DNA from 4 places in the Rhizobium sp. TBD182 genome. Region 2 is predicted to be linked to each of the others. Evidence: predicted binding sites of a transcription regulator. Region 2 holds the regulator's gene; each other region holds the start of a gene.
The links. The regulator LexA, encoded in region 2, represses DNA repair genes until DNA is damaged. The targets are predictions, from matches to a motif close to TGTTCNNNNTGTGTTCNG.

Region 1 (4,079 bases), 110 kb from region 2:
GCAGGGCCGATATCGACAACGTAATCCGCCGTCAGAATGGCATCCTCGTCGTGTTCGACCACGATCACCGTATTGCCGATATCACGCAGATGTTTCAGCGTATCGAGCAGACGGGCATTGTCGCGCTGGTGCAGGCCGATGGAGGGCTCGTCCAGAACATAGAGAACGCCCGTGAGGCCGGAGCCGATTTGCGAAGCAAGCCGGATGCGCTGGCTTTCTCCGCCGGAAAGCGTGCCGGAGTTGCGTGACAGGCTGAGATAATCCAGCCCGACATCGTTGAGGAATCGCAGACGTTCGCGGATTTCCTTGAGGATGCGAACCGCGATCTCGTTCTGTTTGGCGTTCAGATTTTCCGGCAGCGTCTCGAACCAGTCGCGTGCCATACGGATCGACATCTGGGTGACTTCGCCGATGTGCATTCTGTTGATCTTGACGGCGAGCGCTTCCGGCTTCAGGCGATAGCCGGCGCAGGCCGGGCAGGGGGCCGCCGACATATAACGCTCGATTTCCTCGCGCGCCCAGGCGCTGTCGGTTTCTTTCCAGCGACGCTCCAGATTGGGAACGATGCCTTCGAAATTCTTCACCGTCTTGTAGGAGCGCGCACCGTCCTGATAGTTGAACTCGATCTTGTCGTCAGTGCCCTGGAGAATGGCGTGCTGCGCCTCTTTCGAAAGGTCCGTCCATTTGCTCGACAGCTTGAAACCGAAGGCCTTGCCCAGCGCCTCCAGCGTCTGGTTGTAATAGGGGGAAGACGACTTGGCCCAGGGGGCGATCGCGCCATCCCGCAGGGTGCGTGCAGGTTCTGGCACGATCAGGTTTTCGTCCACCTTCTGCTGCGAGCCGAGACCGTCACAGGTGGGGCAGGCGCCGAAGGGATTGTTGAAGGAGAAAAGCCGGGGCTCGATTTCCGGGATGGTGAAGCCGGAGACCGGGCAGGCGAATTTTTCCGAAAACAGCATACGCTCGTGGGTCTCATTGAGCGATTTGTTTGCGGAGCCGCCAGCCGAGGTTTCTTCCGGCGGCAGGGGCTTGTCGGCAAATTCGGCCACTGCCAACCCGTCGGCGAGCTTGAGGCAGGTCTCGAGACTGTCGGCAAGGCGTGCTGCCATGTCCGGGCGCACGACGGCGCGGTCCACCACCACATCGATATCGTGTTTGTACTTCTTGTCGAGGACGGGAACGTCAGCGATCTCGTAGAACTGGCCATCCACCTTGACGCGCTGGAAGCCCTTCTTCATCAGTTCGGCGAGTTCCTTTTTATATTCGCCTTTGCGGCCGCGCACGATCGGCGCGAGAATATAAAGGCGCGTGCCTTCCTCGAAGGCAAGGATACGGTCGACCATCTGGCTGACCGTCTGGCTCTCGATCGGCAGGCCCGTCGCCGGCGAGTAGGGCACACCGACACGCGCAAACAGCAGGCGCATATAGTCGTAGATTTCCGTGACCGTGCCGACCGTAGAGCGCGGGTTCTTCGAGGTGGTTTTCTGCTCGATGGAAATCGCCGGAGAAAGCCCCTCGATGCGGTCTACATCCGGCTTCTGCATCATTTCGAGGAACTGGCGCGCATAGGCCGAGAGGCTCTCGACATAACGGCGCTGGCCCTCGGCATAGATTGTGTCGAAGGCGAGCGACGACTTGCCCGAGCCGGAGAGCCCGGTCATGACGATCAGCTTGTTGCGCGGTAGATCCAGATCGATACCCTTGAGGTTATGCTCACGGGCACCACGGATGGAAATCGTCTTCAGTTCACTCATGATAAAGCTCGGACAAAATTAACAGGCCTGATGGCGGAGCGTCCTTATGTAGTGACGCAACCGGACGTGTCGAGGTTTATTCCCTATCGATCGATGGCTTTTCGGCTCACTTGACTCGAATTTCGTGATTTAATAGAACAAAAAAGGAACAAATTGCAAGTGCGAATATACTCTCTGAAAAAGTCAGGATTATTCGCTGTGGATTGTTCCCCGTTGCGGTGCCCTTTGCGGGCGGCGATGGTTATTGTGTGCGGGATTTTTTGAAATGCAATTGCCGGTCACGATGGCTGGCGGACAGGATGACGAGATGGCTGGTAGCGTAAACAAGGTAATTCTGATTGGGAACGTTGGCGCCGATCCCGAAATTCGCCGGACGCAGGACGGCCGTCCGATCGCCAATCTGCGTATCGCCACCTCGGAGACCTGGCGGGACCGCAACAGCGGCGAGCGCAAGGAAAAGACTGAATGGCACACGGTCGTCGTTTTCAACGAAGGCCTGTGCAAGGTTGTCGAACAATATGTGAAAAAGGGCGCCAAGCTCTATATTGAAGGCCAGCTGCAGACGCGCAAGTGGCAGGACCAGACCGGTAACGACCGTTACTCCACCGAAGTGGTACTGCAGGGCTTCAACTCCACGCTGACGATGCTCGACGGTCGCGGCGAAGGTGGCGGCGGCAGCCGCAGCGGTGGCGACATCGGCGGTGGAGATTATGGCAGCGGCGGCGGTAACTACGGTGGCGGTTACGACCAGCAGCCGGCGGCCCGCGGCGGTGCCTCTCGTGGCGGCAGCCAGCCTTCCGGCGGCTTCTCCAGTGACATGGACGACGATATCCCGTTCTGATCGGGACCCTGATTGACGGGGCGGGGGCCGGTCGAAAACGGTTGCCCGCTTCAAGGTCGCGACGACCTACGCCGCGGCTTTGTCCGCCAGCATCGCAACCATGACATCGGACTGCGAAAGAATACCCACCATCTTGCCGTTGGCGTCGATCACCGGCAGGTAATGCAGGCCTTCCTCCGCAAAGCGGATGATTGCTTCCTCGATCGCCGTTTCCGGCTGCACGGTTCTAACAGGCGATGTCATGATATCCTTGACGGTATCGTTAGGTGCGCTTTCGCCTGAGAGGATAAGGCGCAGGCGCTGCAGGAAACCGATGGAAGGCCGGCCGTTTCTCCAGCTAGCCTTTTCAAGAAAATCCGTCTGAGTGACGATGCCGACGATTTCGGCCCTGTCGTTGGTCACGGGCAGAGCCTTGAAATGGCGTTTGCGCATCAGTGAATGGGCGTGGCGCAGGCTATCATCCGGGGCGACGCCGACCACATCGCGCGACATGACGCTGGCGCAATCGAGGTGGAGGGCGCGGCGGCGCCAGGAGCGCAATTCCGTCTTGCGCAAAATCATCTCCAGCACATCGCGATCAATATCGAGAACCTCGTCATATTCCTTCAGCACCTCGTCCAGATCGGCTGAGGAAAAGCCGATTTTCTGTATCGGCGTCGGGTCTGCCGTGCCGTGGCTGGCCTTTCCCAACCTCAGGCCGTGCGGATAGGCGCGGCCGGTGGCATTGTTATAAACGAGCGCGAGGATGAGAAGGATGAGCGAGTTTCCGGCGACCGGCCAGAGAATAAAGCCATAGCCGAGACTATGCACGGCGGGACCGCCGAGAACGGCCGTCAGCGCCACCGCGCCGCTTGGCGGGTGCAGGCAGCGCAGCGCCATCATGGCAGCAATGGCAAGGCTTATGGCAAGCGCGCTGGCAAGGAAAATATCCGGAACGAGTAAAGCCACCGTCACACCCACGAAAGCCGACACGATGTTGCCGCAGAGGATCGACCAGGGCTGCGCAAGGGGGCTGGATGGCACGGCGAATAAAAGCACCGCCGAGGCGCCCATCGGCGCGATCATGGCGGGCAGGGCAGGGTCTAAGCGGAAAGCAAGGCTGCCCAGAAGTCCGGTCAGCGAAATGCCGACGAAGGCGCCCGCCGCAGCGCGCAGCCTTTCCCGGTTACTGACGGGAGCGGCATCCGGGATGAGGCGGCGCAGCGTGGATCGCATGGAGAGAGCTTTCTGGTGCGGAAAAAAGATGCGCGTCTTTTAACCGAGGCAGGAGCCGGATTCAAAGGGCGGATTTTTCGCAAATCCGGCCGGTTGCGGCATTTTGTTGCGAACCGATGGTCGTCAGAATGCGAAGGCCGATTTTATGCCGTCCACTACGAACTGCACGGAAAGCGCGGCAAGAAGGACGCCGAGCAGCCTTGTCAGGATCGCGCGGCCGGTATTGCCGAGAAAACGGTCCATGCGTTCCGAGACGATCAGGGTGGCGT
Region 2 (4,079 bases):
GACGCGGCCGGTTTTGGCGGCAGCAACGAGAAGATCGGTCTGGCGGCTGAGGAACGCCGGAATCTGCAGCACGTCCACCACCTCGGAAACGATGGCGCATTGCTCTTCCGTGTGGATGTCGGTCAGAACAGGAAAACCGAATTCCTTTTTGAGATCGGCAAAAACCTGCATCGCGTTATCCAGGCCGATGCCGCGTTTTCCGGAAAGCGAAGTGCGGTTCGCCTTGTCGAAAGAGGACTTGTAGACAAGCCCTATTCCCAGCTTGTCGCAAAGCTCCTTCAGGACGCCAGCGATCATGAAGGCATGTTCGCGGCTTTCCATCTGGCAGGGGCCGGCAATCAGCGAAAACCGCTCGGTATTCGAGAAGGAAACCTTGCTGGCGCCATCGCCGGCGGTGACTTTAAGATTGTTCGTAACGCTCATCATTTTTCCTCGAAGGCGAAGGCAACACCCTGACCGGGTGCTGCGGGCACCACCAGACGGCCGTCCGCTTTTGCGCAGGACACGCCATTAGCAGCAAGCACCGCCTCTGTCACGGCAAGATCGTGTGACGAAAAGACAATGCCCGCGCCGCGCAATCCGCCTTCGTTGCCATCCTGAGCATTCAGGGCCTGCCCGCTGAAAGCCGGTTTTCCGGTCAATCTGATGCTGGCATTGCCGGTCGCGAAAACCATATCACCGCCCGGAGACCATTTGCCTTCACAGCCAAACACCGTCTCGATCAGGCCCGCCACCTTCATATCGCCGCCGGTAAACAGGACGATTTCACTGAGGCCGGTGACACCATTGGCGTGGCGCTCCAGCATGGTGCGATCGCCCGGAAGGGCTTGAACCCGTTGACAACTGAACAAAAAGAAATCCGCGGCCGCCCCGCTTGCAGCAAAAGCAAGCCGGAACGCCGCCTCGCCTTGCGAGCCATCCGGCATCCGAACAGGCCGCGAAAACTCGAAAACATCGCCCGCCGAAAGGCCGGCTGCCCGAAACCGCTCATGGTCAACCAAGGCGTCTTCAGTCCTGGCGACAAGAGCCGAAAAACCCTCCTGCCCGTCCCGTTGCCGGAAGGCCACATCCCTGCCAGTGAAAACATCACCCCTCTCTATTGACGCATTATATTTAGCCGGATCAGTAATTGCGAGCGGCTCCAGATAGGTGCCATCGGCGAAAAATACGCAGGCATTTTGGGTGCCGAAAGGATGCAGAGCCTCCGGCGCAACCGTAAAGCCAAGACTGACGAGGCGCTTCACGGCGACGCCTATGACTTCCACGGGCAAAACGAGATGGTCAACGCTATAGGGTTTCGTCATGAAAATGTATCCTGCTGGCCTTCCGCCCGGAGCATGCCGGGACGGTTTCGACCGCACAAAAGCACAATTGCGTGCTATGAGGCAAATCATCACAGCAACAGATGGCACCTTCACGAAATTTTAGGGGATTGCAGAACACATATGGAACATATAGTGTTCGTTCTGTATTTGTTTCGCGACTTCCACTACGATTCTAAAGGGTGTTTTCCTCATGCTCACGCGCAAACAGCAGGAATTGCTTCTCTTCATTCATGAACGAATGAAAGAGTCCGGCGTGCCGCCCTCCTTCGATGAAATGAAGGACGCACTCGATCTTGCTTCGAAATCCGGCATCCACCGCCTGATAACCGCTCTCGAAGAGCGAGGATTCATTCGTCGGCTACCGAATAGAGCTCGGGCGCTGGAAGTCATCAAGCTGCCCGAGGCTTATACGCCGGGTGCAAGGCCGCAGCGCGGCTTTTCGCCAAGCGTTATCGAAGGCAGCCTTGGCAAGCCCAAAACGCCGGAACCGGCCCCTGCCCCCAAGACGCCGGCCAATGATCTGGGCGGCGCTGTCACCGTGCCGGTCATGGGCCGCATCGCTGCGGGCGTACCGATTTCCGCCATCCAGAACAACACCCATGATGTGGCCGTGCCAGTAGACATGCTTGGCACGGGCGAACATTACGCTCTTGAGGTCAAGGGTGATTCGATGATCGAGGCCGGCATTTTCGACGGCGACACAGTCATCATCCGCAACGGCAACACCGCCAATCCCGGGGATATCGTTGTGGCTCTGGTGGATGACGAGGAAGCCACGCTGAAGCGCTTCCGCCGCAAGGGTGCCTCCATTGCGCTCGAGGCGGCAAACCCAGCCTATGAGACCCGTATCTTCGGGCCCGACCGGGTTAAAATTCAGGGCAAGCTGGTGGGGCTGATCCGCCGCTACCATTGATCTTATCGAACCGAACGTATTCACGTTATAATAGGCGTCATCGTGAAGATGGCGCCTATATTGGGTTTGGCTTTTTCCAAACGTGGCGGGCTTTTGCGGGTGCACGAGGATATGCGCCATCCAGCCTATGCGCGTTGCCCTTTCTAAACTGAGTTCCTGCTCCATAAAGATGCTTCGGTTTCGCTACAGGCGTGGTGGCGAATGGGCTGCTCGCTGTAATTGTCGAAGCGATCCCATCCGCTGTTTTTTAGCGACGTTGTTCTGTCGTGTTGCGCAGTCAGTTTTAGTCGTCACCAAAGGGTGACTTATCGAAGGCGCGCTCTCAGCGGCCCCACATCACCATTCATCAACGGCGTTTATGGGAGCCATGGATAATTTTCGATATTCCGTGAACGCTTGGCAGGTGTAGAAATACGCGTCATATCCGGGAGATACGCCATGTACGATCTTTATATAGCCAACAAGAACTATTCTTCATGGTCGCTGCGGCCGTGGGTATTGATGCGCACGCTCGGTATCGCCTTTGATGAAAAGCTCATTCCGTTCGGCGAAGGCGTATCCTTCTCCTCCTTTTCGCCGACGGGCAAGGTGCCCTGCCTGGTCGACGAGGGTATGACGGTTTGGGAAACGCTTTCGATCGTCGAATATCTTGCCGAAAGACACCAGGGTGTCTGGGCAAGCGACAAGCATGCGAGGGCCTGGTCGCGTTCGGCCGCAAGTGAGATGCATGCCGGCTTTTCCTCGCTTCGCAATCTCTATCCCATGTCGGTGGGCATTCGGGTCAAACCCAGGAGCGGCGATGCCGGGCTTAAGGCCGATGTAAAGCGGATCGATGCGTTGTGGAGCGAGGGTCTCACAAAATTCGGCGGGCCATATCTTGCCGGTCAAAAGTTCACGGCGGTCGATGCTTTTTTCTGCCCGGTTGCATTCCGTTTCCAGACCTATGGCAGCGCGGATCTTTCGCCAGCAGCGAAAGCCTATTGCGACCGGCTGCTCGCCCTGCCTGCCATGCAAGAATGGTACGAGGCCGGTTTGAAGGAGAGCTGGCGCGACGCTGGTCATGAAGAGGAAGTTGGCGGGATCGGCGAATTGACTGAAGATTTGCGCGCCAAGGCCCGATGATCCATGCTGGCGGCAGTCATTGCGACGCCGCCAGCAGCCGGATGATGGGCTGCGGCAGATCACGGTCGAAACGTCCGCTTTTCCAGTCGTAATAACGGTGCTGGCTCCAGGGCCTGTCCGTTCCGGCGATTGCGGCGCGCAGCCCGCTCGCCACACCCTCCTCCCTCTTGTCAGCAAAATCTATTTCCACAGAACCGAGACGCCGCAAGATGTCACGGCTGAGCAGGAGTGCACCCGAGCGGCACTGCGAAAAAGAGGTTCTGCGGGAAACAACGACGATATCGGCAATATCGCAGGCTTTTCCGGCGAAGCGGCCATCTTCCAGAACGACGATCCATTCTCCGCTCGCGGCGCTCGCTACGCACCATATGTCTTTCCTGCAGGTGAAGACGCCAGCTTTGGCGTCTTTGAGCGCCGCCGTCATCTCGCGTACCACCACAGCCATGTCTTCGGGCGACAGTTTCGATCTCGAGTCAGAACCAGCAGTATTTGCCGTGCTCTCGCCATTTATAAAACCCGGCGGCACGATTTTTTCCGGCAGCAGCAGCGCCCTTTGCCACTGGCCGTAAACGAAGCTCTGCGGACGGGCTTTTGTGGTTGAGACCTTGCCATCCTCCACGAGTGCCACCAATTCGCCGTCCTCGTGAATCAATAGATCTGGCAGATCACGATAGGCCGTAACTGCCGACACGCCGAAGGCCAAGAGCAGAAACGGGATG
Region 3 (4,079 bases), 1.1 Mb from region 2:
GGTTCCTGTTTCGTGGCGAAATCATCAAGCCGGGCAACAACCTGATCGTTGCCGATGGCCGCGCTTACGCCCTTTCCGACGGGCCGGCGAAGCTCATCGCCTCCATGACAGGCACGATGATGGTGGTAAAGGGCCGCGAGGATATTTCCGGATGAGCTACCGGCTTTTGCATGTTGCAGACAAATCCATTCTTTTCGTCATGGCGGCTTCCGCCGAATACGGTCCCCACCTGCAGGCGCGCATCGCGCCCTTGATGACCGGCGTCGGCCCGGTGGAGGCAGCGATTTCGGTCACGGCAATTCTTGCCGGTCTCGATGCGGCGGGTCATCTGCCGGACCTTGTCGTTTCGCTCGGCTCCGCCGGCTCGCGGACGCTCGACCAGACTGGCATCTATCAGGCGATTTCTGTTGCCTATCGCGACATGGACGCCTCTGCATTCGGTTTTGAAAAGGGCCGCACGCCGTTTCTCGATCTGCCGGCCGAGGTGGCCTTGCCCCTGCGCATACCCGATATTGCCGAGGCGCGACTTTCCACGGGCGCCAACGTCGTCTCTGGTGCCACCTATGGGTCGATCGATGCCGATATGGTGGAAATGGAAACCTATGCCGTGCTCCGGGCCTGCCAGCGCTTCGGCGTGCCGCTCATCGGCCTGCGCGGTATTTCCGATGGCAGGGAAGATGTGAACCATGTGGACGACTGGACGGAATACCTGCATATCATCGATGAAAAGCTCGCAGACGCCGTCGACAGGCTTTGCCGCGCTATCGAAGACGGTGCGATCACCCTTTGAACCTCGCGATTTTAGTAAATTTCCGCTGTTAGACGCCCGCTTCCGGGTTGCCTAAAGCCGCCATTTTCTTTAAAGGCTCGCCATGACCCAGATAGCCCATCCCGACAGCATTCTCATCATCGATTTCGGCAGCCAGGTGACGCAGCTGATTGCGCGCCGCATCCGCGAAGCCGGGGTCTATTGCGAAATCCACCCGTTTCAGAATGCCGCAGAGGCGTTTGAGAAGCTCCAGCCCAAGGGCGTGATCTTCTCCGGCGGCCCCGCATCTGTCACGGCGGAAGGCAGCCCGCGTGCGCCGCAGGCGGTGTTCGACAGCAAGGTTCCGATCCTCGGCATCTGCTACGGCCAGCAGACGCTCTGCACCCAGCTTGGCGGCGTTGTCGAGGGCGGTCACGCGGCGGAATTCGGGCGCGCCGATATCGACATCAAAAAGGCAAGCCCTCTGTTCGACGGTTTCTGGGAACAGGGCAAGAGCTATCCCGTCTGGATGAGCCACGGCGACCGCGTGACGAAACTGCCGGAAGGTTTCGAGGTTATCGCAACCTCCGAGAACGCACCCTTCGCCATAGCTGCCGACGAGACACGCCACTATTACACCACCATGTTCCACCCGGAAGTGGTGCATACGCCTGATGGCGGCAAGCTGCTCTCCAACTTCGTGCACAAGATCGTCGGTCTCAAATCCGATTGGACGATGGCAGCCTATCGCGCCGAGATGATCCGCAAGATCCGCGATCAGGTGGGCACCGGGCGCGTGCTCTGCGCACTCTCCGGCGGCGTCGATTCCTCGGTTGCGGCGATCCTCATCCATGAGGCGATCGGTGACCAGCTGACCTGCGTTTACGTCGACCACGGTCTGATGCGGCTTGGCGAAAGCGAGCAGGTCGTCGGCATGTTCCGCGACCATTACAATATTCCGCTGGTACATGTGGATGCCGCAGACATGTTCCTGGGCCAGCTTTCTGGCGTCTCCGACCCGGAAGTGAAGCGCAAGACTATCGGCCGTTTGTTCATCGAGGTCTTCGAGGCGGAAGCTGCCAAGATCGCAGCAGACGGCAAGGGTGCTCCGAATTTCCTCGCGCAGGGCACGCTTTACCCTGACGTCATCGAGAGCGTTTCCTTCTCCGGCGGTCCTTCCGTCACCATCAAGAGCCACCACAATGTCGGTGGCCTTCCCGAGCGCATGAACATGCAGCTGGTGGAGCCGCTGCGCGAGCTCTTCAAGGACGAGGTGCGTGCGCTTGGCCGTGAACTTGGCCTGCCGGAAAGCTTCATCGGGCGCCATCCCTTCCCCGGCCCGGGTCTGGCGATCCGTTGCCCCGGTGCGGTCACCCGCGAGAAGCTCGATATTCTGCGCAAGGCAGATGCGATCTATCTCGACGAAATCCGCAAGGCGGGTCTTTACGACACCATCTGGCAGGCCTTCGCAGTGCTCCTGCCGGTGCAGACCGTGGGCGTCATGGGTGACTACCGCACCTATGACTTCGTCTGTGCGCTCCGCGCTGTGACCTCCGTGGATGGCATGACGGCGGATTTCTACCCCTACGACATGAATTTCCTCGGCCGCGCCGCGACCCGCATCATCAACGAAGTCCGCGGCATCAACCGTGTCGTCTATGACGTGACGAGCAAGCCGCCCGGCACGATCGAGTGGGAATAAAACGAAGGCGGAGCAATTCCGCCTTTTGTTCCTCTTTTGTTCTTTATTTTATCACCGCGCAATGATAGGTTTCCGGCCTTGGTATAAGGCTGTGGAGCATCGTCATGGAGTGCGAGTTGGCGGACGAAAGAGCCTTAAGGCAGCTTTGTTTTGATGGGCTGGAGCCGCAGAAAATACGGCGCATCAATCCGCGCTTTCGAAACAAGCTCCTGCTACTGCTGAAGCCACCACGGCAATTGGCGGAAAGAATTTTTATCGATGCGTCGCATCATGCCATGGGTCGGACAACCCGCGAGGCATATCCCGCCGAGCTTCTGCACATAACCCTGCTGTGTTTGGGGTGTTTCGAGACAATCCCTCACGGACTGACAAGCAGGCTGAAGGCGGCAATGGGTGCGGTAAACGCGCGGCCTGTTCCGGTCACCCTGGACGCAAGCGCGCTTTTCGGCAATCGCAATAGTCTGGTGCTGCGAAACGGTGGTGATCTGCCGGAGATCAACGCTCTGGTGAAGCTGCTGCAACGCGCGCTTCGACAGGCAAACCTTCCCTATATCGCGGCACCATCTTTCACGCCGCATATCACGATGATTTATGGCTGCGGGAAGATAGAGCCGATGCCGGCCGGAAAACCCTATAGCTGGCTTGCGGGTAATTTCGAGCTTGTTTTCAGCCATAATGGCGAAACGCGACATGAGTCTCTTGGACGCTTCGCACTTTCCGCAAAAGCAGATCGTTATGAGCCGCTCGAAAGCCAGCTGCATTTACCGGATAAACTGATCGGTCCGAGAAAATGGCCGAACCGAAAGCAGGCGGAACGCTAAGGCCCGCCAACATATACGCACGAGCGAGGCGATGTCGCCTCGCTGCAAACGATAATCAGCTTAGAGCTGAACCTTGTCGAAAGCCTTGCCGTCGATGCCAAGCGCTTCGAGGTCGGCGCGGGCCGGCTTGCGATGCGCGCGAACAGCGGCCGAAACCGAAAGTGCGGCACCGAGAACGGCGAAAGTTTCGCCAAAGAAGTTACGCGATGTCTTTGCAACCTGACGCATTTTTCTCTCCATCTTTGATGCCCAGATAATGGGCATTCTTGGCCTCTGCTACAACTCATGATGTAGCAGGGAAGCCATGCAGCTTTGCTCGCGCTCGTTTGGATGTCAGACACTGCATTTTTGCATGGCTCGAATGCCGTGCTTCAGGCTGCGGGTTGAATACGGCGCATTATTTGTTATGCCGGAAGTTCAAGACAAAGAGGCAGGCAACATGACGGTCACCATTTACGGCATCAAGAACTGCGACACGATGAAAAAGGCCAGAAGCTGGCTGGAGGCCAACGGTGTCGACTATTCTTTCCATGACTACAAGACGGCCGGCATCGACCAGGCCCATCTCGAAACATGGTGCGATGCCGCGGGCTGGGAAACGGTTCTGAACCGGGCCGGCACCACCTTCAAAAAACTGGACGATAGCCAGAAAGCCGATCTTACCCGCGAAAAGGCCATTGGCCTGATGCTGGAGCAGCCCTCCATGATCAAGCGACCGGTGCTGGAGGCCAAGGAGGCGATAACCGTCGGTTTCAAGCCGGAAACCTATCAGTCCCTCTTTGCGTGAGCGCAGGCCACCATGTCCAAG
Region 4 (4,079 bases), 610 kb from region 2:
GTAAACAGTTTATTTCTGTTCGAAGCGGGTGAGTAACCATTCGCCGGTTTCCGACAGGCAGGCCTGTCCGGCATAACTCGCCACACCTTCGAAAGAGTGGCGCGTCGTCTTGAAATCGCGGCAGACGAAACCGCTGGACTTGTCTTCGTGAATGGTGGTGACGACACCGGCGCTGCCGGTTGCGGCATTGGCCCAGGGCAGGGGCTGTTCCGCGAGTTTGGTGAGATCCGCCGATGTGACCGCATTGCGGATGGTCGCGTCGTCGGTCTGCGGGTTATTATTGGGCTGGTTGGGAACAGAGGCGGTGGAAAGCGAGCGATCGACCTTGTCGCCGCCGAACAGGTCAAGGCTGACGCATCCGCTCAGCACCACAAGCATTGACACGATGGCGGAAACTTCCGCTACCGATGAAAGGAGGCCCTTTGTTCGACTGTTCGACTTTGCTATGACGGTCACCATCTTTCGCCAGAGATCATCTCTGGGGTCCAAATCAGCTCGGGAGCATTTTAGTCAATATGTCGGAAACGGGGTTAACATCCAGTGACTTCACTGAAGAAAATGAACCGTTCACGCTTTTTGCCGAATGGCTGAAGGACGCGACGGCCTCCGAAATCAACGATCCGAACGCGGTAGCACTCGCAACCGTCGATGAAAACGGCCTGCCGAATGTGCGCATGGTGCTGCTGAAGGACGTCGACGATCGTGGCTTCGTTTTCTATACGAATTTCGAAAGCCAGAAGGGGCGCGAGATCCTGGGCCAGAAAAAAGCGGCCATGTGTTTCCACTGGAAAAGCCTGCGCCGGCAGGTGCGTCTGCGCGGCGAGGTGGAGATCGTTACCGACGCGGAAGCGGATAGCTATTACGCCTCGCGTCCGCGCGGAAGCCGCATCGGCGCCTGGGCGTCGAAGCAGTCGCGGCCGCTGGAAGGCCGGTTTGCGCTGGAAAAGGCGGTTGCCGAATACACCGCGAAATATGCGATCGGCGATATTCCGCGCCCCTCCTACTGGTCCGGTTTCCGCATTCGCCCGGTCAGCATCGAGTTCTGGCACGACCGCAAGTTCCGCCTGCACGACCGTGTCGAATTCCGCCGCGAGACGCCGGATGAACCGTGGTCCAAGGTCCGCATGTATCCTTGAAAGCTGCAGGGGGCAGGCCGTCCTTGCCTGCCTATTTCAGCAGCGACTCAAATAGCGGCAGGCCGATGACGGCGGAAATGGCGATCAGGCCGTAGCAGATGCGCCTGAACGCCGCCTCGTCGGCAAGCCCGTGCAGCCGTGCACCGGCATAAAGACCCGCCCCGTAAAACGGCAGGGCCAGCAGGAAAAAAACAAAGACGTCGGCAGTGAACAGGCCACCAAAAAAATAGCTGGTGGCGGAGATCACGGTCGAAATCGCGAAATAGAGAATGACATTCGCGCGCACGAAAGCGCCCTTGAGGGCCCCGCCAAGCCAATAGGCGACGATGGGTGGACCGCCCAGTTGCGCCGCACCCGAAAACAGCCCGGCAACAAGCCCGGTGAACAGGGTGAGCGGCGTTTTCGGCCGGCCGCTGTAACGCCAGCCGGAAACGAGAAATAACAGCAGCACGACAACCACGATGGAAATGATCCAGCGCAGGGTGAGCGGATCCCCGCCGGAAAGCAGCAGCGTTCCAAGCGGGACACCGACAAGCGCACCGGCTGCCATGGTGAAGACTTCACGCCGGTCGGCCATGCGCCAGGCCGGCGGTATCATGCCGAGCGTCAAAACGCCGTCCACCACAAGAAGAACCACCGAGGCGATGCGCGGGCCGACAATGGCGCTTGCCAGCGGAATGAAGATGAGGGCCGCACCAAAGCCGGAAAAGCCGCGGGCAAGTCCGGCGAGAAAGGCGGCGCCCGCAAACATGGCGAGCAGCGTCGGACTATGCGCGGTGATGAGAGCCGAAAAAAAATCGAGGAGAGGCATGGGTGACTGCATGGGTTTCGAATACCTCTTTATCCCGCATGCAGGCACCTGTCGCGGAAATTTCAGCTGATTATCGCACGATACGCTTTCGAATCGACGCCGCCGGAGAATCGTGATCAGAGTTGTATCTCACGAACAAAGGATGAACAAATGCTTGCTGTCTTGATGCGCCAGTTTAAAGCTGCCTCACAGAAATACGCCGAGGAAAATGGGATCGTCCGCGATCCCGACTGGTATATGCTGAAGCTTCAGGAGGAGGTTGGTGAGGTCACGCAGGCCTGGAACCGGCTGACGGGGCGTGGGCGCTGCAAGGGCAGAAGCGAAGAGGAGATGAAACTCGGTCTTGCCGACGAAACCGCCGATCTCTTGGGTCACGTGTTGCTGCTCGCCCATTATAACGGTCTCGACATCGAAGCATCGATAGAGCGCAAGTGGCGTTTTACACCATCTGTATGACAGTTTGCGGGGAGGGACGCGACCCTAGCGCTGCGGCTCTGTCGCTGCCGCGATTATGAGAGCGAAACGATAGAGAGCAGAGCTGCGAGAATGGCGGCCACCGGTGTCATGACCTGCCGCAGGGTAATCAGAAATGCGGAAAGAGCGAGCGATATCATCGCCGCTCCGTCTATGCATGTGCCGACAATTGAATTCGAGCAGGATCGGCCTGCCAGCCTATATGTGAGGCACCATAAAGACCAATGGCTAAAGGCATGTGACGCGCCTTCATGCCTCTGATAACGGCGCCTGTTGCAGGAGACCGGCAACCGCATGAAGGTCGGTTGAAACGGCAATGCATTTTTCCCGCATTTCCTCGGTCGGCGGCGCGACATCCGGCACCATGATCGTCATCATGCCCGCCGATGAGGCGGAGCGCACGCCGTGCCAGGAATCCTCCAGCGCCAGGCAACGGCCCGGATCGATGCCGAGACGTTTTGCGGCAGTAAGATATGGCATGGGCGACGGCTTCGGCTCCGAATAGTCGCCGCGGGCGACGATGGTATCGAAACGTTTGAGCAGGTCATAGGGGCCGAGATGACGCGTGACGGAATCGTGCCGCGAGGAAGTGGCGATGGCGCGGCGTATATCAAGCCTGTCGAGAAGATCGAGGATTTCGACGACGCCGGGTTTCAGCGCCACGCCTTCCGCCATCATCACGGCAAGATGCCGGAGCCAGGCGTCACGGAAGCTGTCGATCGGAAAATCCGCGCCATAATCGGCGAAAATGGTGCCGGTAATGACATCCCACGGGCTGCCGCAGACCTTCTGATAGGTCTCTACCCGCATTCCGTGGCCGCCCTCATCTGACGCGGCCAGAAAGGAATCGCGATAAAGCGTCTCGCTTTCGATCAGCAATCCGTCCATGTCGAAAACGACAGCATGCGGGAGAAAAGGCAGCATGGCGGCTCAACCGAACCGGAAGGGGCGTTCGCCGAGGCTTTCGAACGGGCGGAGCAGGTAACCGTCCGGATCGGCGACGATGAATTGCCGGTTGCCCACCTCGACTGTGCCGCGCCTGTACCATTTTTCCTCTGACGGCAGGACAAGATCGATTGCGGCCCGCTCAAGTCGCGCGAGGATTGGCAGCAGGGAAGGAACGGCAAGTTGCAGATTCATGCCGCGGCCCAGCGGAAATTCAAGCGCTGCATTTTCCGCCACGAAGGTCCGGGTCGCACCGATCTGGTCGATCATCAGCTGCGCATCACCCAGCGCCAGATAGGCAAAGCCCTCTTCGGCGCGCTCATAAACCACATGAAAACCGATCAGGTCGCAATAAAAAGCGCGGCTTTTCTGCCAGTCGCTGACGGCTAGTTCCGGGACGAGGGCATTTCGTATGATGGTCATGGTCTCCTTTGCCGCGCAGGCCCGGCTATGGGAGGCGTGGCCTGCGGTAATGGGGCGATATTATCGTCTTCCGGGTGACTTGCCAGAGGAATCCTCATCATGGCAGCCATGTGCGGAGTTGTGGGCTGAAGCAGGTTCAACTTTTCGGCCTGCCACAGCTTTTCTCACCTCGTGCCGGACATGATCCGGCACACAGCCCGCCCAAGTCCTTGGGCTGAAACGGCTCATCTCGCCAAGCGGACGCGGGTAGGCCGGATTCCGGCTCGAGGCCGGGACTACGCCTTCGTGCC

Region 1: a site for LexA is predicted at 1,888-1,905, ahead of uvrA (excinuclease ABC subunit UvrA). Genes of this name have one in related genera too.
Region 3: a site for LexA is predicted at 2,477-2,494, ahead of T18_RS07795 (2'-5' RNA ligase family protein). Genes of this name have one in related genera too.
Region 4: a site for LexA is predicted at 2,079-2,096, ahead of T18_RS05635 (MazG nucleotide pyrophosphohydrolase domain-containing protein). Genes of this name have one in related genera too.

What each region holds. Positions count from the first base shown of each region.
Region 1 covers NZ_BDLN01000001.1:392,579-396,657, forward strand. The annotation lists gene uvrA (excinuclease ABC subunit UvrA) at 1-1,754, opposite strand, end outside; gene T18_RS02045 (single-stranded DNA-binding protein) at 2,020-2,595, shown strand; gene T18_RS02050 (HPP family protein) at 2,662-3,810, opposite strand; gene T18_RS02055 (MarC family protein) at 3,934-4,079, opposite strand, start outside.
Region 2 covers NZ_BDLN01000001.1:498,425-502,503, forward strand. The annotation lists gene kdsA (3-deoxy-8-phosphooctulonate synthase) at 1-423, opposite strand, end outside; gene T18_RS02575 (VOC family protein) at 423-1,304, opposite strand; gene lexA (transcriptional repressor LexA) at 1,516-2,238, shown strand; gene T18_RS02585 (glutathione S-transferase family protein) at 2,677-3,360, shown strand; gene T18_RS02590 (ComEC/Rec2 family competence protein) at 3,377-4,079, opposite strand, start outside.
Region 3 covers NZ_BDLN01000001.1:1,555,597-1,559,675, forward strand. The annotation lists gene T18_RS07780 (PaaI family thioesterase) at 1-155, shown strand, start outside; gene T18_RS07785 (5'-methylthioadenosine/S-adenosylhomocysteine nucleosidase) at 152-790, shown strand; gene guaA (glutamine-hydrolyzing GMP synthase) at 873-2,450, shown strand; gene T18_RS07795 (2'-5' RNA ligase family protein) at 2,555-3,271, shown strand; gene T18_RS27130 (hypothetical protein) at 3,332-3,499, opposite strand; gene T18_RS07800 (ArsC family reductase) at 3,711-4,058, shown strand; gene ybaK (Cys-tRNA(Pro) deacylase) at 4,071-4,079, shown strand, end outside.
Region 4 covers NZ_BDLN01000001.1:1,109,183-1,113,261, reverse strand. The annotation lists gene T18_RS05650 (RT0821/Lpp0805 family surface protein) at 10-459, opposite strand; gene pdxH (pyridoxamine 5'-phosphate oxidase) at 516-1,136, shown strand; gene T18_RS05640 (sulfite exporter TauE/SafE family protein) at 1,168-1,947, opposite strand; gene T18_RS05635 (MazG nucleotide pyrophosphohydrolase domain-containing protein) at 2,098-2,403, shown strand; gene T18_RS05630 (HAD family hydrolase) at 2,671-3,345, opposite strand; gene T18_RS05625 (bleomycin resistance protein) at 3,352-3,789, opposite strand; gene tldD (metalloprotease TldD) at 4,065-4,079, opposite strand, start outside.